4 regions of the Kitasatospora sp. NPDC048540 genome follow, and region 1 is predicted to be linked to each of the others. Evidence: riboswitches for the same ligand, from Rfam matches in the RefSeq annotation. Region 1 holds a riboswitch; each other region holds the start of a gene.
What was found. Region 1 has a riboswitch for cyclic di-AMP ahead of AB0D08_RS33515 (transglycosylase family protein). Riboswitches for the same ligand answer to the same signal wherever they lie in the genome.

Region 2: linked by a shared signal. The riboswitch ahead of AB0D08_RS04670 (M23 family metallopeptidase) and the one ahead of AB0D08_RS33515 (transglycosylase family protein) in region 1 are both predicted to bind cyclic di-AMP.
Region 3: linked by a shared signal. The riboswitch ahead of AB0D08_RS05895 (transglycosylase family protein) and the one ahead of AB0D08_RS33515 (transglycosylase family protein) in region 1 are both predicted to bind cyclic di-AMP.
Region 4: linked by a shared signal. The riboswitch ahead of AB0D08_RS01350 (NlpC/P60 family protein) and the one ahead of AB0D08_RS33515 (transglycosylase family protein) in region 1 are both predicted to bind cyclic di-AMP.

The regions. Positions count from the first base shown of each region.
Region 1 is NZ_JBEZIR010000128.1:3,924-11,523, reverse strand. Features, by position in the region: gene AB0D08_RS33530 (cytosine permease) at 1-213, shown strand, start outside; gene AB0D08_RS33525 (SDR family NAD(P)-dependent oxidoreductase) at 140-574, opposite strand; gene AB0D08_RS33520 (cytochrome P450) at 734-1,981, shown strand; cyclic di-AMP (ydaO/yuaA leader) riboswitch at 2,201-2,385, shown strand; gene AB0D08_RS33515 (transglycosylase family protein) at 2,390-3,028, shown strand; gene eno (phosphopyruvate hydratase) at 3,226-4,512, shown strand; gene AB0D08_RS33505 (septum formation initiator family protein) at 4,689-5,162, shown strand; gene AB0D08_RS33500 (DUF501 domain-containing protein) at 5,246-5,881, shown strand; gene AB0D08_RS33495 (Ppx/GppA phosphatase family protein) at 5,878-6,819, shown strand; gene AB0D08_RS33490 (NAD(P)/FAD-dependent oxidoreductase) at 7,276-7,600, shown strand, end outside.
Region 2 is NZ_JBEZIR010000006.1:687-8,286, forward strand. Features, by position in the region: gene AB0D08_RS04655 (sensor domain-containing protein) at 1-150, opposite strand, end outside; gene AB0D08_RS04660 (GNAT family N-acetyltransferase) at 176-805, opposite strand; gene AB0D08_RS04665 (hypothetical protein) at 856-1,815, shown strand; gene AB0D08_RS04670 (M23 family metallopeptidase) at 1,885-2,781, opposite strand; cyclic di-AMP (ydaO/yuaA leader) riboswitch at 2,793-2,955, opposite strand; gene AB0D08_RS04675 (YiaA/YiaB family inner membrane protein) at 3,173-3,463, shown strand; gene AB0D08_RS04680 (4-oxalocrotonate tautomerase family protein) at 3,498-3,707, opposite strand; gene AB0D08_RS04685 (alpha/beta hydrolase) at 3,894-4,754, shown strand; gene AB0D08_RS04690 (TetR-like C-terminal domain-containing protein) at 4,754-5,338, shown strand; gene AB0D08_RS04695 (hypothetical protein) at 5,397-5,612, shown strand; gene AB0D08_RS04700 (hypothetical protein) at 5,880-6,086, shown strand; gene AB0D08_RS04705 (ATP-binding protein) at 6,457-7,600, shown strand, end outside.
Region 3 is NZ_JBEZIR010000008.1:61,236-68,835, forward strand. Features, by position in the region: gene AB0D08_RS05890 (AEC family transporter) at 1-657, opposite strand, end outside; gene AB0D08_RS05895 (transglycosylase family protein) at 772-1,830, opposite strand; cyclic di-AMP (ydaO/yuaA leader) riboswitch at 1,835-1,989, opposite strand; partial or broken gene AB0D08_RS05900 (hypothetical protein) at 2,374-3,204, shown strand; gene AB0D08_RS05905 (carbohydrate-binding protein) at 3,184-3,591, shown strand; gene AB0D08_RS05910 (PQQ-dependent sugar dehydrogenase) at 3,706-6,066, shown strand; gene AB0D08_RS05915 (MarR family transcriptional regulator) at 6,129-6,623, opposite strand; gene AB0D08_RS05920 (SDR family oxidoreductase) at 6,745-7,600, shown strand, end outside.
Region 4 is NZ_JBEZIR010000001.1:252,789-260,388, reverse strand. Features, by position in the region: gene AB0D08_RS01370 (glycosyltransferase 87 family protein) at 1-417, shown strand, start outside; gene AB0D08_RS01365 (PfkB family carbohydrate kinase) at 549-1,472, shown strand; gene AB0D08_RS01360 (hypothetical protein) at 1,492-2,766, opposite strand; gene AB0D08_RS01355 (C40 family peptidase) at 2,787-3,851, opposite strand; gene AB0D08_RS01350 (NlpC/P60 family protein) at 4,105-5,187, opposite strand; cyclic di-AMP (ydaO/yuaA leader) riboswitch at 5,198-5,382, opposite strand; gene AB0D08_RS01345 (C40 family peptidase) at 5,751-6,779, opposite strand; gene AB0D08_RS01340 (NYN domain-containing protein) at 7,031-7,600, opposite strand, start outside.

The sequences.
Region 1 (7,600 bases):
CTGGCCGAACTGACCGCGGGCGTCGACCTCAGCCTGCCGGTCTCCTTCGGCGCCGCGGCACTGCTGTACGTGCTGCTGGTCCGGCTGTCGCCGGAGCCGGGCGAGAGCCCGGCCGGGCCGCCCGAACGGTACCTGCCGCTCAGCGCCCCGGCGCTGCCACGGCAGTCCCGCTCCCGGCCGGCGCCCGACGCTGGGCCGGCACGACCTCGCTGATCGCCTCGCCGACCAGCGCGAGCAGCTCGGCCAGCGGGTCGAGGTGGTCGGGCAGGTCGGCGAGCGCCACGATCCGCTCGCCGTCCGGTCCGGCCACCGCGAACAGGTCGATCGGACCCAGGTGCTTGCGGGCGGTCTCCACCAGCGCGGCGACGTCGCTGGGCTGGTGGACGTCCGCACTCACCCCGACCACCGGGCAGCCCGGCCGGTCCAGCTCGGCGGCGAGGTCCTCGGCGACGCCGGGGTGGAGATCCGCGATCAGCAGCCCGGCCGCGCCCGCGGCGGCGAACCGGCGGGCGAGACCCGCCCCCGAACCTCCGCCGAGCACCGCGATGACCACCACTGCCCCGGCTACTCGCATGGCCTGCTCCTCCTTGAGCGAAACCGCCGCGGGCCGCACCGCACCGCGGCCCACACATGGCTGTCGGAGGATCGTAGACACGCGGCGACCCTCCGCAACAGGGATTACCCGCCAGGTGACCAGACTCACGCCCGCGCAGGCAAAGGTTACGGTCGTGCCATGCCGGAACCAGTCGAGTCCACCCAGCCGGAGCTCTTCACGTGGGAGTTCGCCGCCGACCCCTACCCCGCGTACGCCTGGCTGCGCGAGCACGCCCCCGTGCACCGCACCACGCTCCCCAGCGGCGTGGACGCCTGGCTGGTGACGCGCTACGCGGACGCCCGGCAGGCGCTCGCGGACGGCCGGCTGTCCAAGAACCCGGCGCACCACAGCGGGCAGGCGCACCGCAGCGGCCGGGTCGGCATCCCGGGCGAGCGCCAGGCCGACCTGATGACCCACCTGCTGAACATCGACCCGCCGGACCACACCCGGCTGCGCCGCCTGGTCTCCAAGGCCTTCACCCCGCGCCGGGTCGCCGAGTTCGAGCCGCGGGTGCAGCACCTCACCGATCGGCTGATCGACGACTTCGCGGCCCGCGGCTCGGCCGACCTGATCCACGAGTTCGCCTTCCCGCTCCCCATCTACGCGATCTGCGACCTGCTCGGCGTACCGCCCGAGGACCAGGACGACTTCCGGGACTGGGCCGGGATGATGATCCGGCACGGCCGCGGCCCGCGCGGCGGAGTGGCCCGGGCGGTCAAGAAGATGCGCTCGTACCTGCTGGAACTCATCCACCGCAAGCGCGCCGACCTCGGCGACGACCTGATCTCCGGGCTGATCAGGGCCAGTGACCACGGTGAGCACCTGACCGAGAACGAGGCCGCGGCGATGGCCTTCATCCTGCTCTTCGCCGGCTTCGAGACCACCGTCAACCTGATCGGCAACGGCCTGTACGCGCTGCTGCGCAACCCCGCCCAGCGCACCCTGCTGCAGGACTCGGTGGCACGCGGTGAGCGGGAGCTGCTGGCCACCGGGGTGGAGGAACTGCTCCGCTACGACGGACCGGTGGAGCTGGCCACCTGGCGGTTCGCGACCCGTCCGCTGACCATCGGCGGGGTGGACATCCCGGTCGGCGACCCGGTGCTGGTGGTGCTGGCCGCCGCCGACCGGGACCCGGCCCGCTTCGCCGCCGAGAACACCCTCGACCTGGCCCGCAAGGACAACCCCCACCTGGGTTTCGGCCACGGCATCCACTACTGCATCGGGGCGCCGCTGGCCCGGCTGGAAGGACAGCTGGCCATCGCCACCCTGCTGACCCGGCTCCCCGACCTCACCCTGGCGGCCGAACCGGAGAGCCTGCGCTGGCGCGGCGGACTGATCATGCGGGGGCTGCGCGAGCTGCCGGTGGCGTTCTCGGCACACCCCTGACGGTGTGTCGGTCCGCGTGTCGGACGGTGATTTTCTCGCCGTCCGAATGACTATCAACTCGGACATATAGGGACGGTTGGTGGGCGATCTTTGACGGTTCGTAATTTCTCCGTGATGGCGGCGATATGAGCTTGTGATTGGCACATACGTCTGCCTAACCTCCGGGAAGCTCGCAGTCGCGGGCCCCGGACGCGGAACGCCGAATCCTGTCCCCGCGCCCCGGGAAGCCGACCAGAACCAGGACAGGGGCGGGGGACCCAGGTTTGCGCCGTCGCCCCCCGACGGCTAGGGGTGAAGCCGCCGACGCGGGCAGGAGCACTCGTTCCCGCCCCGCCGAGACGGCCGGGCCACCACCTCCCGGTCCGAACCCGACAGCTCACCTCGCAGGCGTGCGGAGAGGGAATCCACATGCTCTTCACCGGTACGGGCCGTCACCGTCGTTGGAACCGGGCCGAGAAGGCCATCGCCGCAGCAGGCGTGGCCGGGGTCGGTCTGGCACTGCCACTGCTCGCCGCCCAGGGCGCGACCGCAGCCCCCGTCTCCACCTGGGAGAAGGTCGCCCAGTGCGAGAGCGGCGGCAACTGGAGCATCAACACCGGCAACGGCTTCTACGGCGGACTGCAGTTCACCTCCGACACCTGGCGCTCGTTCGGCGGCGTGAAGTACGCCGCCCAGGCCCACCAGGCCACCAAGAGCCAGCAGATCGCCGTCGCCGAACGGGTGCTGGCCGCCCAGGGCCCCGGCGCCTGGCCGGTCTGCTCCCGCCGGGCCGGGCTGGCCAAGGGCGGCCCGCACCAGCAGGCGGACGCCGACCCCTCGTCCCGCAGCGCCGCCGCCCCGCCGGTCGAGCGCGCCTCCGAGCCGTCCTCCGAGGCCCCCGACGACCAGGGCGGCGAGTACACCGTCGGCCCCGGTGACACCCTGTCCGCCATCGCCGAGGCCCAGCGGCTGGCGGGCGGCTGGGAGCAGCTCTACCACGCCAACCGGGCCGTGATCGGCGCCGACCCGGACCTGATCGAGCCCGGCCAGGTCCTGCGGCTGGGCTGACCCGGGCCCGGCGCGGCCAGGCCGTCCCGGCGACGGTTCGGCAGGTACGGCCTGGTTTGCGGGCATTCAGGTGAACTACCGGCGAGTAGCCGGGCCACACGGTGAGACGGTGCCGAGGTCTGCGCGGCCCCGGCTCCGGGTGCGGTTAGGCTCTGGTCGTAACGACAACACATCCCGCTTCCGCAAGGAGATGCCTCGTGCCGTCCATTGATGTCGTCGTAGCCCGTGAGATTCTCGACTCGCGCGGCAACCCCACGGTCGAGGTCGAGGTCGGGCTCGACGACGGGAGCACGGGCCGCGCCGCCGTCCCGTCCGGCGCCTCCACCGGTGCCTTCGAGGCGCTGGAGCTGCGGGACGGTGACAAGAACCGCTACTTCGGCAAGGGTGTCGAGAAGGCCGTCCTGGCCGTCATCGAGCAGATCGGCCCGGAGCTGGTCGGCTACGACGCCACCGAGCAGCGCCTGATCGACCAGGCCATGCTCGACCTGGACGCCACCCCGGACAAGTCCTCGCTCGGCGCCAACGCGATCCTCGGCGTCTCCCTCGCCGTGGCGCACGCCGCCTCCGAGGCCTCCGACCTCCCGCTGTTCCGCTACCTCGGCGGCCCGAACGCGCACGTGCTGCCCGTTCCGATGATGAACATCCTCAACGGCGGGTCGCACGCGGACTCCAACGTCGACATCCAGGAGTTCATGATCGCCCCGATCGGCGCGGAGTCCTTCTCCGAGGCCGTCCGCTGGGGCGTCGAGGTCTACCACACGCTCAAGGGCGTGCTGAAGGAGCGCGGCCTGTCCACCGGCCTCGGCGACGAGGGCGGCTTCGCGCCGAACCTGGACTCCAACCGCGAGGCGCTCGACCTCATCGTCGAGGCCATCAAGAAGGCCGGCTACACCCCGGGCAAGGACGTCGCGCTCGCACTGGACGTCGCCTCCTCCGAGTTCCACAACGACGGCGCCTACACCTTCGAGGGCAAGGCGATCTCCTCCGCCGAGCTCATCGACTACTACGCCGAGCTGGTCGCCGCGTACCCGCTGGTCTCCATCGAGGACCCGCTGGACGAGTCGGACTGGGACGGCTGGAAGGCCATGACCGAGAAGCTCGGCGACAAGGTCCAGCTGGTCGGTGACGACCTGTTCGTCACCAACCCGGAGCGTCTGCGCCGCGGCATCGAGACCGGCACCGCCAACGCGCTGCTGGTGAAGGTCAACCAGATCGGCTCGCTCACCGAGACCCTGGACGCCGTCGAGCTGGCCCAGCGCAACGGCTACCGCTGCATGATGTCGCACCGCTCCGGTGAGACCGAGGACGTCACCATCGCCGACCTCGCCGTCGCCACCAACTGCGGCCAGATCAAGACCGGCGCCCCGGCCCGCTCCGAGCGCGTCGCCAAGTACAACCAGCTGCTGCGCATCGAGGAGATCCTCGACGACGCCGCCGAGTACGCGGGCCGGGGCGCGTTCCCCCGCTTCCGCGCCGCGGAGTAATCAAGCACAGCCGCTCCGCGGAGTAACAAGCACAGCCGCTCCGCGGAGTAACGCGTAACGAGCGCAGCTGCCGCGAACACGGTCGCCCGCTGTACCGGTGCCCCGGTCCTCACCCCGTAGGGTGGAGGCCGGGGCACCGGCGCGCAGGCCCCGCACACCACGGGGAGGGGTACCAGATGGCCAGGTGGAGGATCCCGGGGCTCCCGGCGCGGCCGCGGTTCACCAGCCGGGCCACGATCCTGGTGCTCGTCCTGTGTTCCCTGGTGGCGATACTCGCCTACCCGGCCCGCCAGTTCATCGCGCAGCGGTCCGAGCTCGCGGAGCAGCGGGCCCGGGCCGAACAGGTCAGGCAGCAGGTCGAGCAGCTCACCCGGGACCGGGCCCGCTGGCAGGACCCGGAGTACGTGAAGGCCCAGGCCCGGGAGCGGCTGCACTACGCGGTGCCCGGCGAGACGCCGTTCGTGTCGGTGGACCCGTCGCCCTCGGCGGCCGTCAAGTCCTCGTCGACCGGTGCGGCGCCCGCCGCCCAGGCGAAGGCCCTCAAGCCGTGGTACGCCGGATTCTGGGAGTCGGTCGACCTGGCCGACGCGGCCTCGCCCCGGACCGGGCCCGAAGCCGGAGCCGTACCCGCACCCGCAGCCGGGCGCTGACCCCGGCCGCCGATCCCGGCCGCCGGCCCGGAGCACCGAAGCACACCCCCCGAACCCCCGCCCCTCACGAAGACAGACCGCTGATGACCACTGAGCACACCCCCGTTGCCGATTCCGATGTCGCCGCCATCGCCGCCCAGCTCGGCCGCGTGCCGCGCGGCCTGCGCGGGGTCGCCCACCGCTGCCCCTGCGGCAACCCGGACGTCGTGGAGACGGCGCCGCGGCTGCCGGACGGTACGCCGTTCCCCACGCTGTACTACCTGACCTGCCCCAAGGCAGCCTCGCTGATCGGCACCCTGGAGGCCGACGGGGTGATGAAGGACCAGAGCGCGCGGCTGGCCGAGGACCCGGAGCTGGCCGCCGCCTACCAGAAGGCGCACGAGGACTACATCGCCCGCCGGGACGCGATCGAAGTGCTGGAGGGCTTCCCGAGCGCGGGCGGCATGCCGGACCGGGTGAAGTGCCTGCACGTGCTGGTCGGCCACGCGCTGGCGGCAGGTCCCGGCGTCAACCCGCTGGGCGACGAGGCGATCGGGATGCTGGAGGACTGGTGGGCCAAGGGCCCGTGTGTCTCCCCGGCCGAGGTCGAGGCCAGCGCTGCCCGGGTCGCCGAGCAGCGGGCCGCCGCCGAGGACCACGCGGCCGTGATCGCCGCCAAGGAGCAGAAGACCGCCGAGCGGGCCGCCAAGCGGGCGCAGGCGGAGGAAGAGGGCCAGTGACCGTCACCAGGGTCGCCGCGATCGACTGCGGCACCAACTCCATCCGGCTGCTCATCGCCGACCTCGACCCGGCCACCGGGGAGATCACCGACCTGGACCGCCGGATGGTGATCAACCGGCTCGGCCAGGACGTCGACCGCACCGGCCGGCTGACGCCCGAGGCGCTGGAGCGGACCTTCGCGGCCTGCCGCGAGTACGCCGGCCTGATCGCGGCGCACGGTGTCGGCCCCGGGCGGATCCGGCTGACCGCCACCAGCGCCTCCCGGGACGCCGCGAACGCCGGGGACTTCACCGCCGGGGTCAAGGACATCCTCGGCGTCGAACCCGAGGTGATCACCGGCGAGGAGGAGGCCCACCTGTCCTTCCTCGGCGCCACCAAGGAGCTCACCGGCACCGACCTGCCCACCCCTTACCTGGTCTTCGACCTGGGCGGCGGCTCCACCGAGTTCGTGCTCGGCGCAGCGGAGGTCCAGGCGGCCCGGTCGGTGAACATCGGCTGCGTGCGGATGACCGAGCGGCACTTCGGCGGGAGCGAGATCCCGACCCCGGATCAGATCGCCCGGGCCCGGGCGGACATCGGGGCCGCCCTGGACCTGGCCGCCGAGACGGTCCCGCTGGACGCGGCGGCCACCCTGGTCGGGGTGGCCGGCACCGTCACCACGATGGCCGGGATCGTGCTGGGGCTGCCCGCCTACGACTCCGGGCGGATCCACCACAGCCGGCTGAGCCTGGAGCAGGTCCGGGAGGTCTCGACCCGCCTGCTCGGCGCCACCCACGCCGAGCGCGCGGCGATCCCGGTGATGCACCCGGGCCGGGTCGACGTGATCGCGGCCGGTGCGCTGGTCCTGCTCGAGGTCATGGAGCGGACCGGCGCCGCCGAGCTGGTGGTCAGCGAGCACGACATCCTGGACGGCATCGCCTGGAGCATCGCCTCCTGAGCATCGCCCCCTGAGTATGGCCCCCTGAGCTGCCGTACCCCTTACCCGACCGGCCCCGGACCGGCCTCGACCGCCCCGGGGCCGGGTCGCGTGCGGCGCGTCGCGAGAAAGTTCGTGAATTTCTTCACATGGCGATCCGCCCTTTCGACGCACCCGCCCGTCCGCTCTGTCCGATATGCGGGACCGAAGGCCGTCCGGCCGGATCCCCCCGTGGATCCCAGGCGGGGCCTCCGGATCGCCGATGGAATCGAAATGAAGCCCGGGAACCTCGGGCGTACCGGGATCGTTGCTGCTCAGCAGGGCACTTCCGGCCGGGGCCCGCGCCGGATGCCACCGGGGGCGGTGGACGCCCCGTCCGGCCCCGCGATTGTGGCCGCGCAGTGTAGCAGAGGGTGTCCAGAGGGTTGTGACGGGCCTCACGAAGGGCGCTCGGGGCGGGGGTGGATACTTTCGGATATGAGCACCACGGAGCGTCCTCGCATCCTCATTGTCGGCGGTGGTTACGTCGGCCTGTATGCCGCGATGCGCATCCTCAAGAAGATGCGTTACGGCGAAGCGACCGTCACGGTCGTCGACCCGCGGCCGTACATGACGTACCTGCCCTTCCTTCCCGAGGCGGCCGGCGGCAACGTCGCGCCTCGCAACCTCGTCGCCCCGCTGCGCAGCGCCCTGAAGAAGGCGGAGGTGCTCACCGGTGCGGTCACCGGTGTGGACCACGCCCGCAAGGTCGCCACCATCCAGCCCGCGGCCGGCGACTCCTACGAGCTGCCCTTCGAGTACC
Region 2 (7,600 bases), on a different contig from region 1:
CCCGACCTCGCGGTAGGTCTCCGCACTGAACGGAGCCTTCCAGAAGGCCGGCCGATGGTCGGGCCGGCGGTCGGGCCGGCGGTCGGCGCGGATGCCGTAGGCGGCGGTGCTGGTGGTCATCTCGGGCCCCTTGACGTCGTCCGTACTCACGGGTCCTACGGTGCCAAAGCCGGTCTCAGCGGGGTATCCGGTGCGCTGCCGGATCGGGGGTGGGGTTCTCCCCACCCCCCGGGCGGGCGGGGTCCCCGGGGTCCGGCCGCCACTCGTGCTCCAGCAGCGAGTACTGGTCGGAGTCGAGCCAGCGGCCGGCCCGGCACAGGTCGTGCCGGATCCGGCCCTCCCGGTGGAATCCGGCCCTGGTCAGCACCCGGGCGCAGGCCAGGTTGCCGGGATCGGTGCGGGCGGCCAGCCGGTGCAGTCCGAGCCGGGCGAAGCCGAGCCGGCAGAGCAGTCCGGTGATCTCGCCGGCGTACCCCAGGCCCCAGGTGTCCCGGCGCAGCGCGAAGCCGAGCTGCGCCGCCCGGTCGCCGTCGAGGGTGAGGGCGGCGGTGCCGATGGCGGGCGCGTCCTCGCCGTCGGCGCGGCGGCGGACCGCGAGGCGGTAGACGGTGCGGGGCTCGCGTTCGGCCTCCTCCAGGTACAGCTCGATCTGGTCGGCGCAGTCCTCGAAGCCGTACGGCTCGAAGGCGAGGTGGCGGACGGTGTGCGGGTCACCGAGGACCGCGTGCAGGGCCGCCACCTCCTGCGGGGTGTGGGCGTACTCGCGCAGGGTCAGCCGGGGGCCGGACAGCCGTACCTGGTCCATGGCGCCCGACCCTACCCGGGCGGCTGCGGGGCACCGGCTACGGTTTGTCCGTGAATGACGAAGATCTGCAGCTCATCCCGCACACCCGCGCCGCCGACCTGCTCGCCGCCGCGGCCGAGGCCGGGCGGCCCGCCGTGCCCGAGGAGGCGCTGCGGACGGTGCTGGCACTGCTGGAGCTGAGCGGCGCCCGGATGCACGACGGCTACCCGGAGCTGAGCTCGGCGCTGCTGGAGCAGCTGCTGTACGAGCGGCTCTACCTGTACGTGCAGCCGGACCTGTCCGCGCGGGCGGACGGCGCGCAGGGGTACGGCGCGCAGGCGTACGGCGACGCGGTGCTGGCGCTGATCGAGCACCAGCGGGCGGCCCGGCGGCTGAACGCCAAGCGGTACGAGCGGCTGCGCGAGGAGGCCGAGTGGCAGGGTGAGGTGCTGGGCGGGCTGCTGCGCCGGTCCGACCTGGTGACCTGGCCCCGGCTGTACGCCCTGCTGCTGCGCGCGGACGGGGTGGACACGGCCGATCCGGGCGCGGTGCGCGGCTGGCTGGACGCCTTCCGGGAGCTGACGGCCGAGCAGCGTCTGGCGGTGTACGCGGCGGCGCCCGGTCTGGAGCCGGAGGAGCGGGACGGCGGCTGGGGACCGACCCGGCTGCTGATGATCGGGATGGCCACCGACGGCGCCCGGCTGCTGCTGGAGCAGGGCCTGATGCAGCGCAGCTACCGCAACCTGGCCGAACTGACGGCACTCGGCCGCCCGATGCCCGAGGAGCTGGCGGGCGACTTCGACGGCTTCGAGGCCGCGGTCGCCGTCGAGGCGCTGCGGCTGTACGGCGAGTGGACGGTGCCCGGGCTGCCGGCGCTGCTGGTCGAGGAGTACCCGGACCTGGCGCCGGAGCCCGGCAACGAGGAGATCGAGGAGTACCTGGCGGCCCGCGAGGCCGCGGCGCAGGAGACCGCGCAGGAGGCCGCCGACGCCGACGGCGAAGGCGATGCCGGGCAGTGGCCCACCGGTTGAGGCGGTGGCCCACGGGTTGAGGCGGTGGCCCACCGGTTGAGGCGGTGGCCCACCGGCTGAGGCGGTGGCCTACGGGTTGAGGCCGTGCGCCTGCATCCAGGCCAGCGGGTCGACGGGGGCGCCGCCGCCGGGGCGGACCTCCAGGTGCAGGTGCGGTCCGGTGACGGTGCCGGTGGCGCCGACCGCGCCGAGCACCGTGCCGGGGGCCACCTCGCCCTCGGCGGTGGCGATCCGGGAGAGGTGGCAGTACCAGATCTCGGTGCCGTCGGGCAGCGTCTGGATCACCCGGTAGCCGTGCGGGCCGGACCAGCCCGCCGAGGTGACGGTGCCGGCGGCGACCGCGCCGACCGGTGCGCCGGTGCGGGCGGCGAAGTCCAGGCCGGTGTGCAGGTGCGCCCAGTAGGAGCCGGACTGCCCGTAGTGCGCGGTCAGGGTGTAGCCGGTGACCGGGAGGACGAGCGGGGCGCCGGACCGGACGTCCGGCTGCGGGGCGGCGGCGGGGGCAGGCTGCTGCGGGGTCTGCTGCGGGGCGGCGGTCTCGTACGCGGCGAGCTGGGCGGCCCGCTTGGCCTCGGCGTCCTGGGCGGCGGCGAGCCGGGCGTCCTCCTGCTCGGCGGCGGCGCGGCCGTCGGCCTGCTGCTGGATCCGGGCGGCGAGCGCGAGGCCCGGGTCGGCGGCGGACGGGGCGCCGTCGCCGGCGGCGTCGGCGGCCGTGACCGCGGGTGCGGGCACCGGCGCGGCCTGCGCGGGGGTGGCGGCGCCGAAGCCGGTGGCGCCGAGGGCCGCGGTCATCGCGGTGACGCCGAGCAGCGGTCCGCCGCTCCTGGCCTGACGGGGCATCCGGTGCCGTGAGGCGTCCGCGCCCAGGTCCACCGGCTGGCCCTCCACCGGGTGGGGTCGGTCCCCCGGGTGGTCGAGCAGCTGGGTACCTGCGGCCGTGCCCTGGAGCGGGTGCGTCGACGCCACTGAGGCGTGCTCCTTTCCTTCCCTCTCGCCGACCGGGTTAGCTGACGGGTTCGGAGCAGGAAGGTCTCCTACGGCCGGGCCTGGGCCCCGCCGATTCACCCCAAGGAACGTGGTTCCCCGGCTCCCCGGACCCGCCCGGTGAGGGCGTGCCCGCGGATTGAGCGATGGCGCACGGTGCCGTCTGGCTACGGCGTTTCGTACCGCGCTGCGTTATCGAAAGTTAATCCCATGAGGGCCATGATTCCAAGCGCCCTGGACAACACTTTGGCACCCGAACCGGGCGCCCGGGGCGGTTCACCCGGATTCGGCCCGCCGGCGGTGACGGACCGCTACCGGCCGGTTGAGTATCCGTACTCATGTGCCGGAAAGGCGAGTTGGAGAACCTACCGGCATGACCGCAAAGATGCAGACCAGAACCACGGCGGCGTACTTCGGCCAGGCCGTGCTCTCCTTCGCACTCGCCACCTCGGCCCTGGCGATCGGGATCGCCTATCTCCCGGTCAACGCCTGGATGCGCGGATTCCTCGCCGTCGGCCTGCTGTACGAGATCACCTCGGCCTTCACGCTGGCGAAGGTGATCCGCGACCGCCAGGAGGCGGACGAGCTGACCAGCCGGGTGGACCAGGCCAGGCTGGACAAGCTGCTCGCCGAGCACGACCCGTTCCGGGTCGAGGGCGCCTGAACCCGCGCCCCCGGCCGGACCGGCCGGACGGGCGTCACGCGCCCTCGGACTCCTTCGCCTTCCGCACCGCGAAGGTCTCGCCGCCGGCCGACCAGTGGGTCGGCGGGATCTCCTCCACCGCGACCCAGATCTTCTCCGGGTCCACCCCGGTCACCCTGGCGTACGCCTCGGTCAGCGCGCGGGTGATCTCCGCGTTCTGCTCGTCGGTCCGGCCGGACAGCTGCTTGACGTTGATGAAGGGCACGACGCCTCCTGGCACTCGAACCGGCGGGCGGGGCCGGCACCCGGGACCGTGATCACCCGCACGCTACCCCAGGGCCGCGGACGCCTCCGTGGCACCCTTGACGGCTAAGGCTATTAGCATTAGCTTTATGGCCACAGGAGCTCGCCGGACCGGCCGGGCATCCGTCGAGGAGCCCAGGAGGCAGCGATGAACACCACCGTCACCCAGTACGTCACCGTTCCCGGCGGCCGGATCGCCTTCGACGACTCGGCGGCCGGGCCCACCACCGGGACCACCGCCGGGACCACCGCCGGGACCGCCGCCGGGTCCGTGCCGGTCGTGCTGCTGCCCGGCATGCTGGACCGGCGCACCACCTACCGGCACCTGGTCCCGCTGCTGACCGCCGCCGGCCACCGGGTGATCACCATGGACCTGCGCGGCCTCGGCGACTCCTCCACCGGCTTCACCGACCACTCCCCGGCCGCCATCGCCACGGACGTGGTCGCCCTGCTCGACCACCTCGGGATCGGGCGCGCCGTCCTGGCCGGCAACTCCTACACCGGCGCAACCGTGGTCAAGGTGGCCGGCGACCGGCCCGAGCTGGTGGCCGGGATCGTGCTGATCGACGCCTTCATCGAGAACCTCCCGCCGAACGCCTTCCAGAAGGCGCTGGTCAAGACGCTCGGCGCGGCCCTGGTGCACTTCCCCGCACTGTGGGGCGCCGCGCAGAAGCTCTACTTCCCCACCGAGCGCCCCGCCGACTTCGACGCCTACCGTGCCGGGCTGGTCGCCATGCTGCGCGAGCCGGGCCGCAAGGCCGCCACCCGGGGCTACGTCTCCGGCGACTCCGCCCCGGTCGGCTGGACCGCCGCGGTGACCTGCCCGGCCCTGGTGCTGATGGGCACCAAGGACGTCGACTTCCCGGACCCCGAGCTGGTGGCCGACCGCCAGGCGGCCGCGCTGAAGGGCCGTAAGGTGATGATCGACGGCGGTGGCCACTACCCGATGGCGGGATTCCCGCAGGCCACCGCCGATGCCCTGCTCCCCTTCCTGCACGAGGTCGCCTGATGCCCAGGGCCGGACTCACCCCCGCCGCCGTCGTGGACCACGCCCTGGCCCTGCTCGACGAGCAGGGCGGCGATGCCCTCACGCTCGCCGCCGTCGCCGCCCGGGCCAAGGTCGCCACCCCTTCGCTCTACAAGCACGTGCCCGGCGGCCTGACCGAACTGCGCCGGCTGATCGCGGTCCGGGTCACCGAGGAACTGGCCGACCGGCTGGGCGCCGCCGCCCTCGGGCGCAGCACCGACGAGGCCGTGGAGGCACTGGTGGCGGCGTACGTCCGCTACGCCCGCGAGCACCCCGAGCGGTACGCGGCGATACCGCAGGCGCCCGACCCGGCCGACCCCGCGCTGACCGCGGCGGCGACCCGGCTGGTCGAGGCGGTCATGGCGGTACTGCGCGGCTACGGCCTGACGGGCTCGGAGGTGGTGCACGCGACCCGCACGGTCCGCGCCGTCGCGCACGGTTTCGCCTCGCTGACCACCGGCGGCGGCTTCCAGCTCGCGGAGGACCTGACGGTGACCCAGCAGCGGGTGACCGGCGTCCTGACGGCGGGGCTGCGGGACTGGCCCGGCCAGGCCCCCGCCGGCTGAGCCCGCCCCGCGCTGGGCCACCCGTGTCCTGGCGGGGCCGTCGGGCGTTGGGCAGGGCATGAAGAAGCGAAGCATGCTCGCCGTCGCCTCCCTCGCCGTCGGTGTGGTGGCCTCCCTGACCGCCCCCAGCGCGCACGCGGCCCCCGCCGGCGACCGTGGCCCGACCCCGGACGCCATCACCGCCCCCGACGTCCCGGTCGACCTTCTCGGCACCGTCTCAGGCGGCAGCCCCGACCTGGACGGCCTGGACGGGCTGCCGGGGATCCAGGCCTGACCGGCCGCACCCTCCGACCTGCTCCTGGGCCACCCGGACCACCGGGTGGCCCTCGTGCTGTCCAACGCCGCCCGGCCCCGGGCCCGATCCGCCCCGCGTCCGCCGCTGACCGGAACCGACCTGGGGCGACCGGTTCCTGACCGTGGCCGACCGGGCGCCGGTATGGCTTCGGGTGGGTTTCGAGACCGTTCTGTCACAGTCCGCGGGTGAGACTTGGTGGGTACCCGGACGCTCCCAGCGCTCCGGCCGCCCCGAGGACGTGGACAGATGCCCCAGACCGTGGAGCCCTCCCGGACCGCCGCCGGACTGGTCCCCGCCCAGCGGACCGGGACCGCCCGTCCGGGCGTCCCCGCGGCCGGCGCCACCACGGGCGGCCACCTCGCCCGGGCGTACGCCGTGGCCCGCGGTCTGCGCGCGCTGCGGCCCGTCCCGGCCCGCGCCCAGGAGCCGTACGGCGAGTCGGACGGCCAGTAGCTGCCCTCCGCCCCGACCGGGCGGCTGCCCGAGTGCCCCCGGCGGCCGTGACCGAGTGCGACGCCCGGCCGGAGCGCGTGGCGCCGCTGCCGCCGGGTGCGTCCGGGCCGCCGGCGGCGGTGGTGCGGCCCGGGGTGGTCGTGACGGGGATGCCGGGCGAGGAGCAGTTCCGGCTGATCATCGGCGCGAGGGCGCCGGACGGATCACCCCGTGTACGCCGTCAAGTTCGTCGGCGACCAGCACCGATGCGTCCAGGTCGGGGAGTTGGAGGATTCCACCATCCTGTGAAAGTTTGACTGATTAAGCTCAATTGACGACCGATCGGTTCACACGAACGTAGGATCATCGCCCTAGACTTCGCCGCGTGACGATGACTCAGTGGTGCGGAGCAGCAGCCGGCGGCCTCGCCGTCCTCGCCTTGGTGGCCGCCGCGAGGTTCCATGCCGTCACGGTCACCCTGCGCGGTCGGCTCGCCGACCAGGACCGGGAGCTCGACCGGCTACGCGCCGACCTGGCCGAGGCGCTCGACCGCCGCTCGGCCGAGAACGCCGCCGTCCAGCAGGAGCAGGACCTCAACTCCGCCACCCGGCGGGCCTTCCTGAGCGTCGCCCGCCGGATCCTGGTGATGGCGCACGACCAGCAGGCCGGGCTGGACGAGATGGAGCGCACCCACGACGACCCGGCGCTGCTCGACGGCCTGCTCAAGGCGGACCACGCGGCGGCCCAACAGGCCCGGCTGGCACAGACGCTGGCGGTGCTCTGCGGCGCCCGGGCGGGCCGGCACTGGCCCGAGCCGGTGGCCCTGGAGGACGTGGTGCGCGGCGCGCAGTCCCGCATCCTGCCGTTCCAGCGGGTGGTGGTGCGCAGCCGGATCGAGACCGCCGTGGTCGGCGCGGCCGCCGAGGCGCTGATCCACGCGGTGGCCGAGCTGCTGGACAACGCCACCCGCTACTCGCCGCCGTCCACCCAGGTGTTCGTGACGCTGATGTCGGTGCACAACGGCGCGGTGGTGGAGATCGACGACTGCGGCGTCGGCATGCCGGAGCAGGCGGTGGAGAAGGCCGCCGCGGCGCTGGCGGGCGGCGGCAGCCTGGAGGTCTCCCGGCTGGGCGAGGTACCGCAGTTGGGGCTCGCGGCGGTCGGCCGGCTGGCCGAGCAGTACGGCTTCCGGGTCACCCTCAGCTCGGCGCCCTCCCCGTACGGAGGTGTGCGGGTGGTGGTGCTGCTGCCGAACGCCCTGCTCACCGAGCCGCTGCCGACCGCGCTGCCCCCGGCCCCGGCGGGCACCCTGGTGCTCCCCGCGCCCCCGGCCCGGGTGCCATCGCAGCCCCGCGCGGTGGCCGCGCCGGGCGGTCCCGAGCGCTCGGCCCCCGCCGCCCGGCCGTCGGGCGCCGCACAGCCGAAGGACACCGCACGGCCGGACGCCCCCGCCCGTCCCGGCGATGTCGCACCGGCCGCGCCGGAGCCCGGCGCCCTGCCCCGGCGGGCCAACCGCCGGGGCACCGACGGTCCGC
Region 3 (7,600 bases), on a different contig from region 1:
CGACATGCCGAGGGTGAGCAGCGCGGTCGGGACCGCCGCCGCGCCGAGCAGTTCGCCGGGCCGGGCCAGGAACGGCGGCAGCCGCCACCCCGCGGCGGAGACCAGCACACCGAGGGCGGAGGCCAGGATGACCGGGTTGCGGACCGGCATGGTGAGCAGCCGCCGCAGCGGGCCGGGCGCCGCCGTCCCGGAGCCGGCCGCCGCGCGGGCCGGCGCGGTGCCCGCGTCGAGCAGGGCGAGGATCACCGGGGACACCAGCAGGACCTGGAACAGCAGGATCTGGGCCACGAACGAGGCGTCACCGAGCACCTGGACGGCCACCGGGATGCCGAGGTTGGCCGAGTTGACGTAGCCCGCCGCCATCCCGCTGATCGCCCGGTCGGCCGGGGCCCGGCGGAACAGCACCCGGCCCGCCAGGAAGCCCAGCCCGGCGGTGAGCACCGTGCCCGCGGCGAAGGCCAGCATCGCGGCGCCCACCAGGCCGGCCGGGCGGGCCCCGGCGAGCATGGTGAACAGTGCGGCGGGCATGGCCACATGGAAGACGAACCGGCCGAGCACCGCCTCGGCCTGCTCCCCGAGCAGGCCGGTCCGGGCGATCAGCAGGCCGACGGCGGTGAGCACCCAGATCGGGGCGAAGCCGGCGAGCAGGGACTGCATGGAACCTCGGCTGGGATCGTTCGGGCACGGGCCGTCGGCAGCAGTCTGCCAGGCCCGTGCCCGGTGGTCCGGTGCGGGGTTCGGGTGGGGCCGGCCGGGGCCGGTCCCGGCCGGTCAGGGGAGGTTGAGCACCTGGCCGGGGTGGATCAGGTCGGGGTTGGTGCCGACCGTGGGGGAGTTGCTCTCGTAGAGGTGCTGCCAGCCGCCCAGCGTCAGGCTGTTGGAGATGGTGGAGAGGGTGTCGCCCGGGGCGACGGTGTAGGTGGTCGCGGGCGCCGGTGCGGTGGCCGCGGGCGTGGTGGTGGCTGCTGCGGTGGCGGCCGTCGTCGCCGTCGCCGTCGCCGTCGCCGTCGCGGCCGGGTCCGGCGTGGCCGGCTGCCCGGTGGTGGCGGGCGCGGTGGTGCCGGAGGCGCCCGGCACCGGCAGGCCGGTGGCGGGGGTGGTGGTGGCGTCCGGGCTCGGCGAGGTGGTGGGGGTGGTGGCACCGGTGCCGGGCGCCGGGGTGGTGCCCGGGGCCGGGGTGACCGGGGCGGCCGTGGTGGGGTCGACCGGGGTGGTGCCGGGCACCGTGGTGCCGGGCAGGTCGGTCGGCAGGCCGCCGGGCTGGGCCGGGGCGGCGGGCGGCAGCTCACCGGTGGTCCCGGTGGTTCCGGGGACGGCGGGGGTCGCGGAGGGTTCCAGGTACGGCAGCACGAAGTGCGGGACGTACCCGCCGTCGCCCCGGACCGGGGTGGACGCGTCGAGGCTGGGCACGCCCGGGTCGGCGGCGGGCGGGGTGTCGACCACCGGGGCGGGCAGGCCGGCCGCCGGGCCGCAGGTGGGCCACAGGCTGGAGCCGCGGGCCGCGAGCAGGCGCTCGGCCACGATGATCTGCTGCTGCGGGGTGGCGTGGTCGGGCTGCGCGGCGAACTCGTCGCCGCCGTACGCGGCCCAGGTCCGCAGGGTCAGACCGAGGCCGCCGTACGTTCCGGTGCCGGGGTTGCCGTGCCAGTCCCCGTCGGTCTGGCACTGGGCGACCGCCTGCCAGGTGTCCGGCGCGACGGCCGGTGCCGCGTGCGCGCCGGTCGCGGTGAGCAGCGGGAGCGCGAGGCCGACCCCGGCGACGCCGGCGGCCGCGACGGCCCGGTCGGCCTGGGTGGGACGGCGGTGACGCCCGGAACCCGAAAACACCATCAGTTATCCCTCTCCGCACGCCTGCGAGGTGAGCTGTCGGGTTCGGGCCGGGAGGTGGCCCGGCCGCGCGTCGGGCGCGGCTTCACCCCGAGCCGATGGGGGTCGGCGCAATAACCTGGGTCCCCCGCCCCTGCCCAGGGTGTCCGGTCGTCCCGGTGGCGCGGTGGGCAGGGTTGGGCGTGCCGCGTTCCGGGCGCCCGCAGCGGCGGGCTGCCTGGGAGATTAGAGGGATCAACACCTCAATAACAAGCCTGCATACCGAGCATCACACAATCATCACGGTTGACTTCGGGGCCCTCGGCGGGAACCGCATGCGGCGCGTGCCGGAACCGTCCGCGACCTGCAACGGAGGTTCGGTGACGCACGGTCGGCGGGCCCCGCGCGGGCCGCTCCTCGAATGATTGGGAAACTTTCCTAACCGAAGTCATTGACCGTGCTCGTTCAGGCGTCGATTCTGAACGGTACTCAGGCCCCTCCTCCCCCGGGGAGCCCAGGCCGAGCGCTGTGCACTCCCGGACCCCCACCCCCGCTGTGAGGAGAGAGATGAGCACGCTCTCACGCAGGTCCGTCCTCGGCGCGGCCCTCGCCGGCGCCGCCGCCGCGCTACCGTCCACCGCCCGGGCCGCCGCCCCGGGCCCACCGCCCACCGCCCCGGCCGCCGCCGGGTCCGGCCTCTCGGTCGACTCCTGGCACCTGCGCTGGTCGCCCTCGGCCGCGGCCGACGGCCTCGCCGCCTTCGAGACCGTCGAGGACGACCGGGCCGGCTCGCACCCCGCCGGACACCCGCACATCCGCACCGAGGGCGACGCCTTCCGCTGGGACATGCACCTGGTCGACCGCGACTCCATGACGGACCGCCAGCGCCAGGAGGTGACCGGCATGCGGACCGGCCCCGGCTCCTTCCTGGAGTGGAAGCCCGGCCAGACCTGGCGCGCCGCCTACGCCCTGTTCATCCCCGGCTCGCTGCGGGCGACCACCTCCTTCACCCACATCATGCAGCTCAAGCAGCCCGGGGACGGCACCTCGCCGATCCTGGTCCAGTCGCTGCGCCGGGTCTCCGGCACCCCGACCGTCGAACTCCAACTGCCCGTCGCCGGGGTCCTGGTCGGCCGGACCCCGCTCGAGCCGCTGCACGACCGCTGGATCGACGTCGACCTCCAGGTCAGGGTCGGCGACGGGACGTCCGGTTCGGTGCGCTGGATCCTGCGCAGCGCGGGCGCCGTGGTGACGGACGTGACCAGGACCGGCGTCGACACCTTCCTCGCCGACCGGGTACGGCCCAAGTGGGGGATCTACCGTTCGCTCGGCGACACTTCCGGATCCCTGCGCGACTGCCACCTGCTCACCACCTCGATGCGCGGTTACCAGCTGGTGTCCGGGTCGAGCGGCGTCTACCGGGCCGAGGAGGCCCGGCTCTCGCAGGGCGTCCTGGACACCGGGCACCGCGGCTACACCGGCGCCGGCTTCGTCAACCTGTCCGACGCCGCCGGCAGCCACGCCGAGTGGACCCTGCACTCGGCCGCCGCGGCGAGCGCCACGCTGACCGTGCGCTACGCCAACGGCACCGCCGCCGGCCGCCCGATGGACGTCACCGTCAACGGCGCGCGGGCCGCCGCGGTGTCCTTCCCGCCCACCGCCGACTGGGACACCTGGGCCGCCACCTCCCTGCCGGTCGCCCTCCGGGCGGGCACCAACACGGTCCGGCTCACCGCCACCGGCGCGGCCGGCGGCCCCAACCTCGACCGGATCGAACTCCGCTGACCCGAAGGACCGACCACCCGTGCAGATCTCCCACCGCAGCCGGCCCCGCCGCCGCGCGGACCCCGTACCGGTCCACCGGGACCGTCGTCCGGCACCAGGGCCGAGGAGTCCCCGATGAAGCACCTGCACAGCATCGGCGCCGCAATGGCCGCCGCCGCCCTCCTGACGGCCACCACGGTCGGCGCCGCGCCGACGGCCTCGGCCGCCGCCACCCGGTACGAGGCCGAGTCCGCGACCGTCACGCTCGGCGCGGTGGCGTCCGACCACCGCGGCTACTCGGGCACGGGCTTCGTCAACGGGGACAACGTGATCGGCAGTTCGGTCGACCGGCACGGCGACGTGGCCGTCAACGGGACGGTGGTATCGGCCGCCCGGTCCTTCCCGTCCACCGGGACCTGGGACGACTGGGCCACCGCCACGGTGACCGCCGCGGTGGACGCCGGCGCCAACCGGGTGCGGCTGACCTCGACCAGTGCCGCCGGCCTGCCCGACCTGGACAGCCTGGACGTCGAACCGACCGCGCCCAGCGCCGATTACCAGGCCGAGGACGCCGCGCTCACCCGGGCGGCCGTCGCCACCAACCACACCGGCTACACCGGCACCGGGTTCGTCGACTACACCAACGCGGCGGGCTCGGCCGTCGAGTTCACGGTGAGCGCCACCGCGGCCGGCACCGCCCCGCTGGCCTTCCGGTACGCCAACGCGGGCACCACCGACCGGCCGATGGACATCGCCGTCAACGGCACCGTGGTCGCCGCCGGCGTCTCCTTCCCGTCCACCGCCGACTGGAACACCTGGGCCACCAGGACCGTCGGCGCGCCGCTGCGGGCCGGTTCCAACACCGTCCGGGCCACCGCCGTCACCGCGTCCGGCGGCCCCAACCTGGACCGGCTGCAGGTCGGCACCGCGGCCGACACCACCGCCCCGACCCGCCCCGGCACGCCGTCCTGCTCCGGCCTCACCCCGAACGCCCTGACCCTGTCCTGGGGCGCCGCCACCGACGACGTCGGCGTCAGCGCCTACGACCTCTACGAGCACGGCAACAAGATCGCCGAGGCGCCCGGCACCGCGACCGGGCAGCGGCTCACCGGCCTCGCCCCGGGCACCACCTACACCCTGGCCGTGGTCGCCCGGGACGCGTCCGGCAACGCCTCACCCGCCAGCGTCGCGACCGAGTGCACCACCCCGGCCGGCTCCGACCCGCCGCCCAGCCGGCCGGGCACCCCGGCCGTCTCGGCGGTCACCTCCACCGGCGCAACCCTCAGCTGGGCCGCCTCCACCGACGACCGGGGCGTGGTCGGCTACCAGGTCCGAAGCGGCGCCGCCGTACTGGCCACCGTGGCCGGCACCCCGCCCGCCACCACCACGGCCGTCACCGGTCTCGCCTGTGACGCCCCGTTCACCCTGACGGTGGTCGCCGAGGACACCGCGGGCGGCTGGTCACCGCCGTCCGCCCCGGTCTCCTTCACCACCGGCGCCTGCCGATCCGACGGCGGCGTCCCGGGCTCCCCGTCCGTGCTCTCCAGCGGCTGGACCGTCCCCTGGGGCATCGCCTGGCTGCCGGACGGCAGGAGCGCGCTGGTCACCGAACGGGACAGCTTCAAGGTCTTCACCCTCACCACCGGCGGCACCCGCACCCTGGCCGGTACGGTGCCCGACGCCGTCACCACCAACGGCGAGGGCGGCCTGCTCGGGGTCGCGGTCGACCCCAACTGGTCGGGCAACCACTACGTCTACTTCATGCACACCGCGGCCGAGGGCAACCGGATCGTCCGGATGACCTGGACCGGCACCTCGCTCGGCGGCTACACCGTGCTGCTCCAGGGCATCGGCAAGAACCAGTACCACAACGGCGGCCGGCTCGCCTTCGGCCCGGACGGCTACCTCTACGCCTCCACCGGCGACGCCGAGACCCCCGCCGACGCGCAGGACAAGAACTCCCTGAACGGCAAGATCCTGCGGCTCACCACCGCCGGCCGGCCGGCCCCCGGCAACCCGTTCGGCAACTACGTCTACAGCTACGGCCACCGCAACCCGCAGGGCCTCGCCTTCGACCGCAACGGCCGCCTGTGGGAGGCCGAGTTCGGCAACGCGAAGCGGGACGAGCTCAACCTGATCAAGCCCGGCGCCAACTACGGCTGGCCGACCTGCGAGGGCGACTGCACGGTCGCCGGCATGACCAACCCCAAGGCGAGCTGGCCGGTCGACCAGGCCTCGCCGAGCGGCATCGCGATCGTCCGCAACGTGGTCTACATGGCCGCGCTGCGCGGTGAGCGGATGTGGCGGATCCCGATCAACGGCGACTCGGAGAGCGTCTCCACGCCCACCTCGTACTACGTCGGCACCTACGGCCGGCTGCGCACGGTCGCCAAGGTGCCGGGTGCGGACCAGCTCTGGCTCACCACCACCAACGCCGACAACAACGGCGGCGCGGCCGACGGCGCGGACAAGGTCTTCCGGATCGCGATCGGCTGACCCGGCGTACGCGCCCGCGGGGGCGTGGGGGGAGCGCGACGGCTCTCCCCGCGCCCCCCGGGTCAGTTCCCGGCCTCGGCCGGGCCGTCCGGCCGCTTCTCGGCGTGGGGCTGCTTGAGCTTGCGCCAGACGGTCTCCAGGGCCTGGATGTCCGTCTCGTCCAGGAGCCCGCTGAAGACCGGCCGGAGGATCTCCCGGCGGGCCGCGTCCGCCTCGGCGAAGGTCCGCCGACCGTGCTCGGTCAGCGCGATCCGCACCGAACGGGCGTCGGAGGGGGAGGGGCTGCGGGCGACCAGGCCGCGGGCCGCGAGCGCGTCCACCACCCGGGAGACCTGGCTGCGGCTGAGCATGGTGCGGGCGCCGAGGTCGGAGGCGGCCACCGGCTCCGGCTGGCCGTTGAGCCAGAGCATCACCTCGAACCAGGACATCGGCAGGCCGTGGGTGCGGGTCAGCTCGCGGTCCACGTGCGCGGCCAGCGTGGTGCCGGCCCAGACCAGGCCGTAGAAGGCGTGGTCCTGGTCGGACAGGGGCCCCAGGGAGAGCTCGGCGCGCGTCATGACCGCATCGTACTTGCTTGCGTGTGCGCGCACACAGTATTAGTGTGTGTGTACACGCAATCGGCTGGGATGACCGACCTCAGCCGGTCGACCGCCCTCCGACCCCGAACGAGGTACCCCCATGTCCAGCACCGCCCCCCGCGACGCCACCACGCCGAACCGGACCGTCCTGATCACCGGCTGCTCGTCCGGCATCGGCCTGGCCGCGGCCGTCGCCGCCGCCCGGGCCGGCTGGCTGGTGGTCGCCACCATGCGGGACCTCACCCGCTCCGGCGCCCTGGAGCGGGCCGCCGCCGAGGCCGGCGTCGCCGAGCTGGTCCAGGTGCGGCAGCTGGACGTGACCGACCCCGCGTCGGTGGCTGCCTGCGTCGCCGGCGTGATCACCGAGCACGGCCGACTGGACGCGGTGGTCAACAACGCGGGCGCCGGCCACCTCGGCACCATCGAGCAGGAGACCGTGGCGGACGTCCGCGCGGTGATGGAGGTGAACTTCTTCGGCGTCGTGGAGGTCACCCGCGCCGCCCTGCCCCACCTGCGGGCCTCCGGCGGCCGCCTGATCGCGGTGAGCAGCGTCGGCGGCGTGGTCGGCCAGCCCTTCAACGAGGCGTACTGCGCGGCCAAGTTCGCCGTCGAGGGCTTCCTGGAGTCGCTCGCCCCGGTGGCCGCCGCCCAGGGCGTCGGCGTGACCCTGGTCGAGCCCGGCGCCGTGGCCAGCGAGTTCGTGGCCAACGTCGGCGTCGACCTCGAGGCCGTGCTGGGCGCCGCCGGCCCGTACGCCCCGGCCCTCAAGGGCTACCTCGACCGCACCACGGCCGCCTTCGCGAACGGCGCGCAGTCCGCCGAGGGCGCCGCCGCCACCATCGTCGACGCGCTCGGCGCGGACCGTCCGGCACTGCGGGTGCAGACCTCCGAGGCCGCCCGGGCCTTCGTCGGGCTCAAGCTGGCCGACCTCGACGGGTCCGCCGTGCTCGGCGCCA
Region 4 (7,600 bases), on a different contig from region 1:
GTGTTCACCGTCACCAGCCGGGTGATCAGCCCGCAGTACATGATCTGGCTGATCGGCCTGGCCGCGGTCTGCCTGACCGTCCGGGGCACCGGCCAGAAGCCGGTCGCGGTGCTGATCCTCGTCGCCGCGGTGCTGACCACGCTGGAGTTCCCGCTGCTGTTCGGGCAGGTGCAGAAGAGCCAGCTGCTCGGCGTGGCCGTGATCAGCCTGCGCAACCTGACCCTGCTGGCCGCCACCGTGATCTCCTGCCGCCGGCTCTGGCGGTCGACCCGCCGGATCGAGCCGGCCACCACCGTGGTGCTGCCCGCCCCGGCGGAGCCCGCCCCGGTCGGCTACCCGGTCCGCCCGGGCATCGCGTACGAGCAGGCCCTGCTGGACGGGCTGGACCAGCCGGTCGGGCGCGGCTCCTCCTCCTGAGCGGGCCGGCCCGGCGCCACCGCTGAAAGTTTCCGCAAGGTCTTGCAGACGCCCCGCGGCCCTGGCAGCATCGGCCTGCGCCCGGCACCACCCGGTCCGGCGCGTCCGGCCGTGCCGCCCTGGGGGAAGCCATGCCCGAGTACGACGTCCTGGTGGTCGGCGGTGCCGGGGTCGACACCATCGTTCGGGTCGAGCGGCTGGAGCTGCCGGACGCCGACTCGGTGCAGGTCCCCCCGGTGTCCGACCACGCCGGCCACACCGGCACCGGCGTCGCGCTCGGCTGCCACACCCTGGGCCTGCGCACCAAGTTCGCCGACTTCCTCGGCGAAGACCCGCAGGGCGAGCTGGTGCTGGCCGCCTGCCGCCGCCACGGCCTGGACTTCAGCCATGTAACCGCACCCGTCGGCACCCCGCGCGGGGTCAACCTGGTGGACGCCGCGGGCCGGCGGCTCTCCTTCTACGACGCCCGGCACCCGGCCGACCTGCGGCTGCCCCGGGAGTTCTGGCTGCCCCTGGTGGAGCGCTCCCGGCACGTCCACCTGTCGATCACGGGCGTCACCCGCGACCTCTTCCCGGACATCCACCGGCTCGGCCCGACCTGCTCGACCGATCTGCACGCCTGGGACGGCGTGAACCCGCACCACCGCCACTACGCGCTCGGCGCCGACCTGGTCTTCCTGTCCGCCGCGGGCTGCCGCGGCCGGCACGAGGAGGTGATGCGCGCGGTGCTGGCCGAGGGCCGGGCCGAGCTGGTGGTGGCCACGGCGGGCGCGGACGGCAGCTACCTGCTCACCCGGGAGGGGGACGAGGTCCGGCACTTCCCCGCCACCGACCCCGGACGGCCGGTGGTCGACAGCAACGGCGCAGGCGACGCCTTCGTCAGCGGGTTCCTCAGCCGCCGGCTGGCCGGCCGGCCGGTGGAGGAGTGCATGCGCGCGGGTGCGGCGGCCGGTGCCTGGGCCTGCACGGCGGCGGGCACCCACACCGCGCTGATCGGCCCGGACCGGCTCGCCGCCGCCCTCGCCCCGGCCCCGGCGGCCCCGGCCACCGCCTGAGCGTCCGGACCGCAGGCCGTCAGGCCAGCCGGGCCGCCTCCGCCGTCCAGAGCCTGGTGAAGTCGGCGGCGCCGATCCCCAGCCGCCCGCGCAGCACCCGGTCCAGCACCGCGTCCGGGCTCTCCCCGGACGCGGGCCGACCCGTGCGGCCGTAGTCCTGGTAGAACCCGACCAGGCCGCGCTCACCGAACTCCCGCGCCAGCACCTCGCAGGCCAGCCAGGACAGCTCGTACGCCTGCCCGATCCGTTCGGTGCCTGCCGTGAACGCGGCGTCGGCCGGCAGCGCCGTCGGCACCCGGCCCGCCGCGACGTCCTGGGCCAGCGCCGGCGCGATCTGCCGGGCGGTGCGCCCGGTGCCCAGGTAGGCGGTGTGGTCGGCGACGCCCTCGGACAGCCACATCGGGGTCCACGCGTGGGTGTCGGCCCGGGTGGCGACGTGGGTGGCCTCGTGCGTGACGACCACCCGCCGGCCCAGCTCGCTCAGGCCCCGGTACGCCTCCGGGTTGACCACGATGCGGTCCGCCGGGGTGTGCTCCGGCGCCCCCGCGGCGGCCACCGTGACCGCGGCGATGCCCTGGTACGCCTCCGGTGCGACATCCAGCACACGGGCGAAGTCGACCTCGGTGGCGGGGAGTTCGAGCAGCAGCCGGCCGGCCCAGGCATCCCCCCAGACCGCGTCGACGTCCGGCACCGCGCGGTCCGCCCGGGCGGCCAGCTCGGCGACCCGGTCCTGCTCGGCGAGCCCGAGCACCAGGCAGTGCGCGCCGCGCACCGCGCGGACCGTGCCGAGGTCCCACAGCGCGGGGGCGCCGACCGGCCCGTCCTCGGCCAGCCGCCACCCGTCGGCGAGCCGGACCAGGGCCAGCCGCCGGGTCAGCGTCGCCGGGTGGTCGTCCAGCCCGGTCAGCCGGTGGTCGAGCTCGGCGGTGACGGTGATCCGGTCCGCCTCCGGCGGCGGCTCGGTGAAGCCGGTCAGCCGGTAGGCCAACGCGGCGAACGGCACCTGCGCGAGCCGGTCCAGTGCCGCCTGCTGATCCGGCTGCGCGGCGGGCGCCGTCCCGGCCGCGAGCGCGGCCCGGTCCAGCCCGATCAGGGCCTGCGCGCGGCGCGCGAGCAGATCCTCGACCACCGGGCGCAGCGGCGCGGCGCCCGGCGCGGCGGCCGCGGCGGGACGGGCGTCCGCCCGCAGCAGCGGCAGCGAGAGCTGGGCCAGGCCGCCGGCCGCCAGCAGCAGCGCGGCGCGCCGGGACAGCACGGGCCGCCCGTCCCCGGACCGCGGGGGCAGGTTGGTCACCAGCTGTTCCGGCGCGCCGCTCAGACCCGTACCACCCCGGAGACGGGCATCGCGTTGACGCTCTCGTAGCGGACCCGGGCGCCCGGGTACGGCGCGTGCACGACCACGCCGCCGCCGGCGTACATGCCGACGTGGTGCATGTCGTTGTAGAAGATCACGAGGTCTCCGGGCCGTGCTTCGCCGAGGCTGATCCGCTGCCCCGCGAAGGCCTGCGCCTGCGAGGTGCGGGGCAGGGTCACTCCGGCCTGCCGCCAGCTCCAGTACATCAGACCGGAGCAGTCGAACGTACGGGGCCCGGTCGACCCGTACACGTACGGCGATCCGATCTTGCTCACGGCGGCGGCCAGCGCGGCGGCGGCCCGGCCGGAGGAGGGCGGCTGGTCGCCGAGGTCGATCCGGTCGGTCCCGCGGGTGGCGCGCTGCTCGGCGGCCCGGGCGTCGTCGGCGACCATCCTGGCCCGCTCGGCGGAGCCGAGGCTGTTCAGCAGCCGCTGGGCCTTGGCGAGCCGGCCGCGGACCTCCGACCTGCTCTGCGCCAGCGCGCGCCGGACCTCCTCCAGCTCGGCGAGCTTGGCGCCGACCTCGGAGCGGCGCTGGTCGAGCCGGCGCTGGCGGTCGAGCACCAGGCGCAGGGTGTCGTTCTGCCGCTGGGCGGCCTGGTCCAGCGCCCTGGCCCCGGCCAGGTACGCGTCGGGGTCGGAGTCGAGCATCAGCCGGACGCCGGGGTCCATCCCGCCGGCCCGGTACTCGGCGCCGGCCAGTGCGGCGAGGTCCTGCCGGAGCCGGTTGAGGTCCTCCTGGCCGGTGGCGACCTGGTCCTGCAGGGCCGAGGTCTCGCTCTGCAGCCGCTGCTGGTACTCCTGGGCGGCCTCGAACCTCTGGCTGGCCTGCTCGGCCTCGTCGTAGAGCCGGTCGACCTGGGCCTTGACGTCCTGCTTGGCGACCGGCTCGGCGGGCGGCCCGGGCAGCGCCCGGGCGCTGCCTGCGACCGTCACACCGAGGGCGGTGGTGGTCGCGGCCGTGACGGCCAGCGCGCGGGCGAGCCGCCGGACGCCCGGCAGTTGGGGACGGCGGTGCACGGTCATGCTGCGGCGACTCCCGTTCCTCGGGCCGGGCCACCGCCGCCGCCCCGGGCGGGGGCGGCCGTCCTCGCGGAGGTCCGGGGGCAGACGTTAGCGAGTCACGGCGATCTAGTCCAAACCCCTCCAGTAGCGAATATTTGACCACTAATCGGACACCTGGCCCAACGCCGCGAAGCCCCGCAGGCCCGGGGCACGACGACGCCGGCCCGGCGCTCACGGGGAGCGCCGGGCCGGCGGACGAACAGCACGGACCGCGTCAGGGGCGGACGATCGCGTTGATCGGGCTCATGGTCGCCGTCTCGTAGCGCACCACGGCACCGGTGTGCGGGGCGTGGATGACCTGGCCGTTGCCCACGTACAGCGCGACGTGGCTGGCGCTGCTGTTGTAGATGATCAGGTCGCCCGGCAGGGCGTTGGCGATGTTGGTGCCGACGTTGGTCCCGGCACTGCGCTGCTCCTGCGAGGTCCGCGGCAGCGACACGCCGGCCTGCGCGTAGGCCCACTTCATCAGGCCCGAGCAGTCGAAGCTGTCGGGGCCGGCCGCGCCGTAGGAGTACGGCGTACCGAGCTTGGACTGGGCGGCCGCGATGGCGGCGGCGGCGTGCGAGCCGGCCGGCACGTTGACGGCCACGTCGGTGCGGGCCGCGTCGCGGGAGGCCCGCTCGGTGCTCTGACCGCCGGTCGCCTTGGCCTTCGCGTCGGCGGCGGCCTTGGCCTCGGCCGCGGCGAGCTCGTCGCGCTCCTTCTGGGTGAGCGAGTCGAGCAGATTCCGGGCCTGGGCCAGCTTGCCCTGGATCTCCTCCTTGTCGGCCTTCAGCCGCTGGGTGGTGGAGTCCAGCTCGGCGAGCTTCTGCTCGGCCTCGGCCTTCTGCTGGTCGAGCTTGGCCTGCTCGCCCTTGAAGGACTTCAGCACGTCGGCCTGGGTGCTGCCGACCTGGTTCATCGCCCCGGCCTGGCCGAGGAAGGAGTCCGGGCTGGCCGAGAGCATCAGCTGCACGGTCTGCGGGATCCCGCCGGTGCGGTACTGCTCGGCGGCGATCTCACCCAGGCTGCCCTGAATGGTGCTCACCTCGGCCTGCTGCCGCGCGACCTGGTCCTGGAGCTGGGAGACCTGCTTCTGCAGCCCCTGCTCCTTCTCGACCGCGGCGTTGTACTCCTCGGTCTTGACCTCGGCCTGCTCGTTGAGCGTGTCGACCTGCTGCTTGACCTGGTCCTTGCTGGGGGCCGGGTCGGCGTGCGCGCCGGCCTGCGAGGACAGCGCCACCGCGGTGGCGGCGGCAGCCGTCAGGATCGAGACACGGGCCCGGCCGGCGGGCTTGGGACGACGATGGGACGCCACGAAGGCGGACTCCTTCTCCCTCACACCGCCTACCGGGTGAGCTGACGGGTTCGGGCCGAAAGAGACGCCCTACGACGCCTCACCGGCCACCCGTCCGGCACGCGAACCTCCGCGCGCCGCCGCAGCGGCCGACCTGGCGCCGATTCACCCCGAGGAACGTGGTTCCCCGGCTCCGATCGACAGCGACCCCCGTCGGGGGCTTCCCCGTGGGCAGTCGAACTGCCCAGCTGCGTCTCGGACTCGGCGGCGACCACCGTTGCCACCCGGGTTGGATGGACGACTGGGCGGCGGTCCGTGGGATGACCCTAGTAACCCATCCGTGATCCGTTCAAATCGTTGTCAGAAAAAAGTCGTAATTCTGGCTAAGTTCGATTGTGATTACGACCGACAGTGACGGTACATCTACGCTCGGCCGATAAGTATTACGAATATGGCCGGATAATGGGACACCCGGACGTGTCGGAGATCACAGCGCGATCTCGACCCGTCCGGGCGTCCATGGAGAGCTGTAGCGGCGTCAGTTGATCCCGAGTGACGCCGAATGTCCGATATGGGACAGGGAGTCAGACCCGGCGGATCGTCTTGATCGGCATCGCGTCGGCCTTCATCACCTTCACCACGTCACCGGTGTGCGGGGCGTGCACCACCAGGCCGTTGCCGATGTACATCCCGACGTGGTGCGCGTCGCTGTGGTAGATGACCAGGTCGCCGGGCTGGGCGTTGGCGATGTTGGTGCCGACGTTGACGCCGACCGTGGCCTGGCTCTGCGAGGTGCGCGGCAGCGAGACGCCGGCCTTGGCGTAGGCCCAGACCATCAGGCCGGAGCAGTCGAAGCTGCTCGGGCCGGTGGCGCCCCAGACGTACGGCGAACCCTGCTTGCTCATCGCGGCCGCGACCGCGGCCGCGGCGTAACCGCTGGCCGGGGGAAGGTTGCTGAGGTCGAACCGGGAGTCGCTGCGGGAGGCCTTGTCACCGAGCACGGCGGCCCGGTCGGCGGCGCTCAGCTGGTTGAGCAGCTTCTGCGCGTCCTGGAGCTTGGACTGCACCTCGGCCTTGGCGTCGTTCAGCGCCTGGGTGGAGCGGTCCAGCTCGGCGAGGACGGTCGCGGCCTCCTGCTTCTGCTGGTCCAGCCGGCGCTGCTGGTCCTTCAGCGACTTCAGGGTGTCCGCCTGGGTGCTGGCGGCCTGCTCGAAGCTGGAGGCCTGGGCGAGGTAGCCGTCCGGGTCCGCGGAGAGCATCAGCTGCATCGACGGGTCCACGCCGCCGGAGCGGTACTCCTGCCCGGCCACCGCGGCCAGCCCGGCGGCCAGCTCGGTCATCTGGCCCTGGCCGCGGGCGACCTGGTCCTGGAGCTGGTCGGCCTGCTTGCGCAGCTGGTCGGCCCGCTCCTTGGCGCCGTTGTAGCGCTCGGCGGCCTGCTCCTGCTCGTCGAGCAGCTTGTCGACCTGTGCCTTGACCTCGTCCTTGTTCGGCTTGGCGGGCGCCGCGTGGGCGCTGACCTGGGCGGACAGGGCGACCGCGGTCGCTGCGGCAGCGGTCAGCACGGTCACCCGCGCACGGCTCGGCTGCTTAGGACGGCGGTGGGAGGCCAAGGGGGTAGCTCCTTCTTCCTGCTGGACTCACCCGAACGAGCGAAAGTCCGGAATATAGGTTTGACGCCAGACCCTAGTGAAGATCAAGCTCCGGCGCCACTCCCCTATCGGAACGAACTTCCTACCCGCCAGGGCCGTTCACGCCGCCGACACATCCCGGCCACGCACGGGTGACGGGCGCTCAGCCCGATTGACGCCCGGGAGCCCCCGGACACCCGCCCGGGAGCCCTCGCACCCACCGGAAGGGGACGCTACGCCCGGGCCAGCCGGTTCAGCAGCAGGACCGAGGCCACCGGGCGCGCACCGGCCTTGCGCACGCCCTCCGCGACCTCCTTGTCGGTGGACACCACCACCACCGGACGCCCTTGCGGCTCCGCCCGGACCAGGCGGCGGATCAGCTCGTCCGCGGTCTCCCCGGTCCGGCTGAACCGCACCCGCACGCCCCGCGGCGGCGCCATCATCACCGGAACGTCCAGGTCCTGCCCGTCGAACACGCAGGTCACCTCGGCCTGGGTGCGCTGCGCCAGCATCGCCAGCCCGCCGAGCAGCCGCATCCGCTGCTGCTCCAGCGGCAGCGCCGGGTAGCCGGACTTGGTCACGTTGTAACCGTCCACCACCAGGTGGACCTGCGGGATCGCCAGCAGCTGGTCCAGCAGCGCCGGGTCGTCCTCGGCCAGCCCGCGCCTGGCCACGTCGTTCGGCGAGGCGGAGACCGGGGCCACCGCGTCCACCAGGTCCGCCGGGCGCAGCTGCGCGACCGGCAGCGCCAACTCCCGCTGCAGTCCCTGCGCGGACTGCAGCACGGTGTCCAGCAGCAGCCG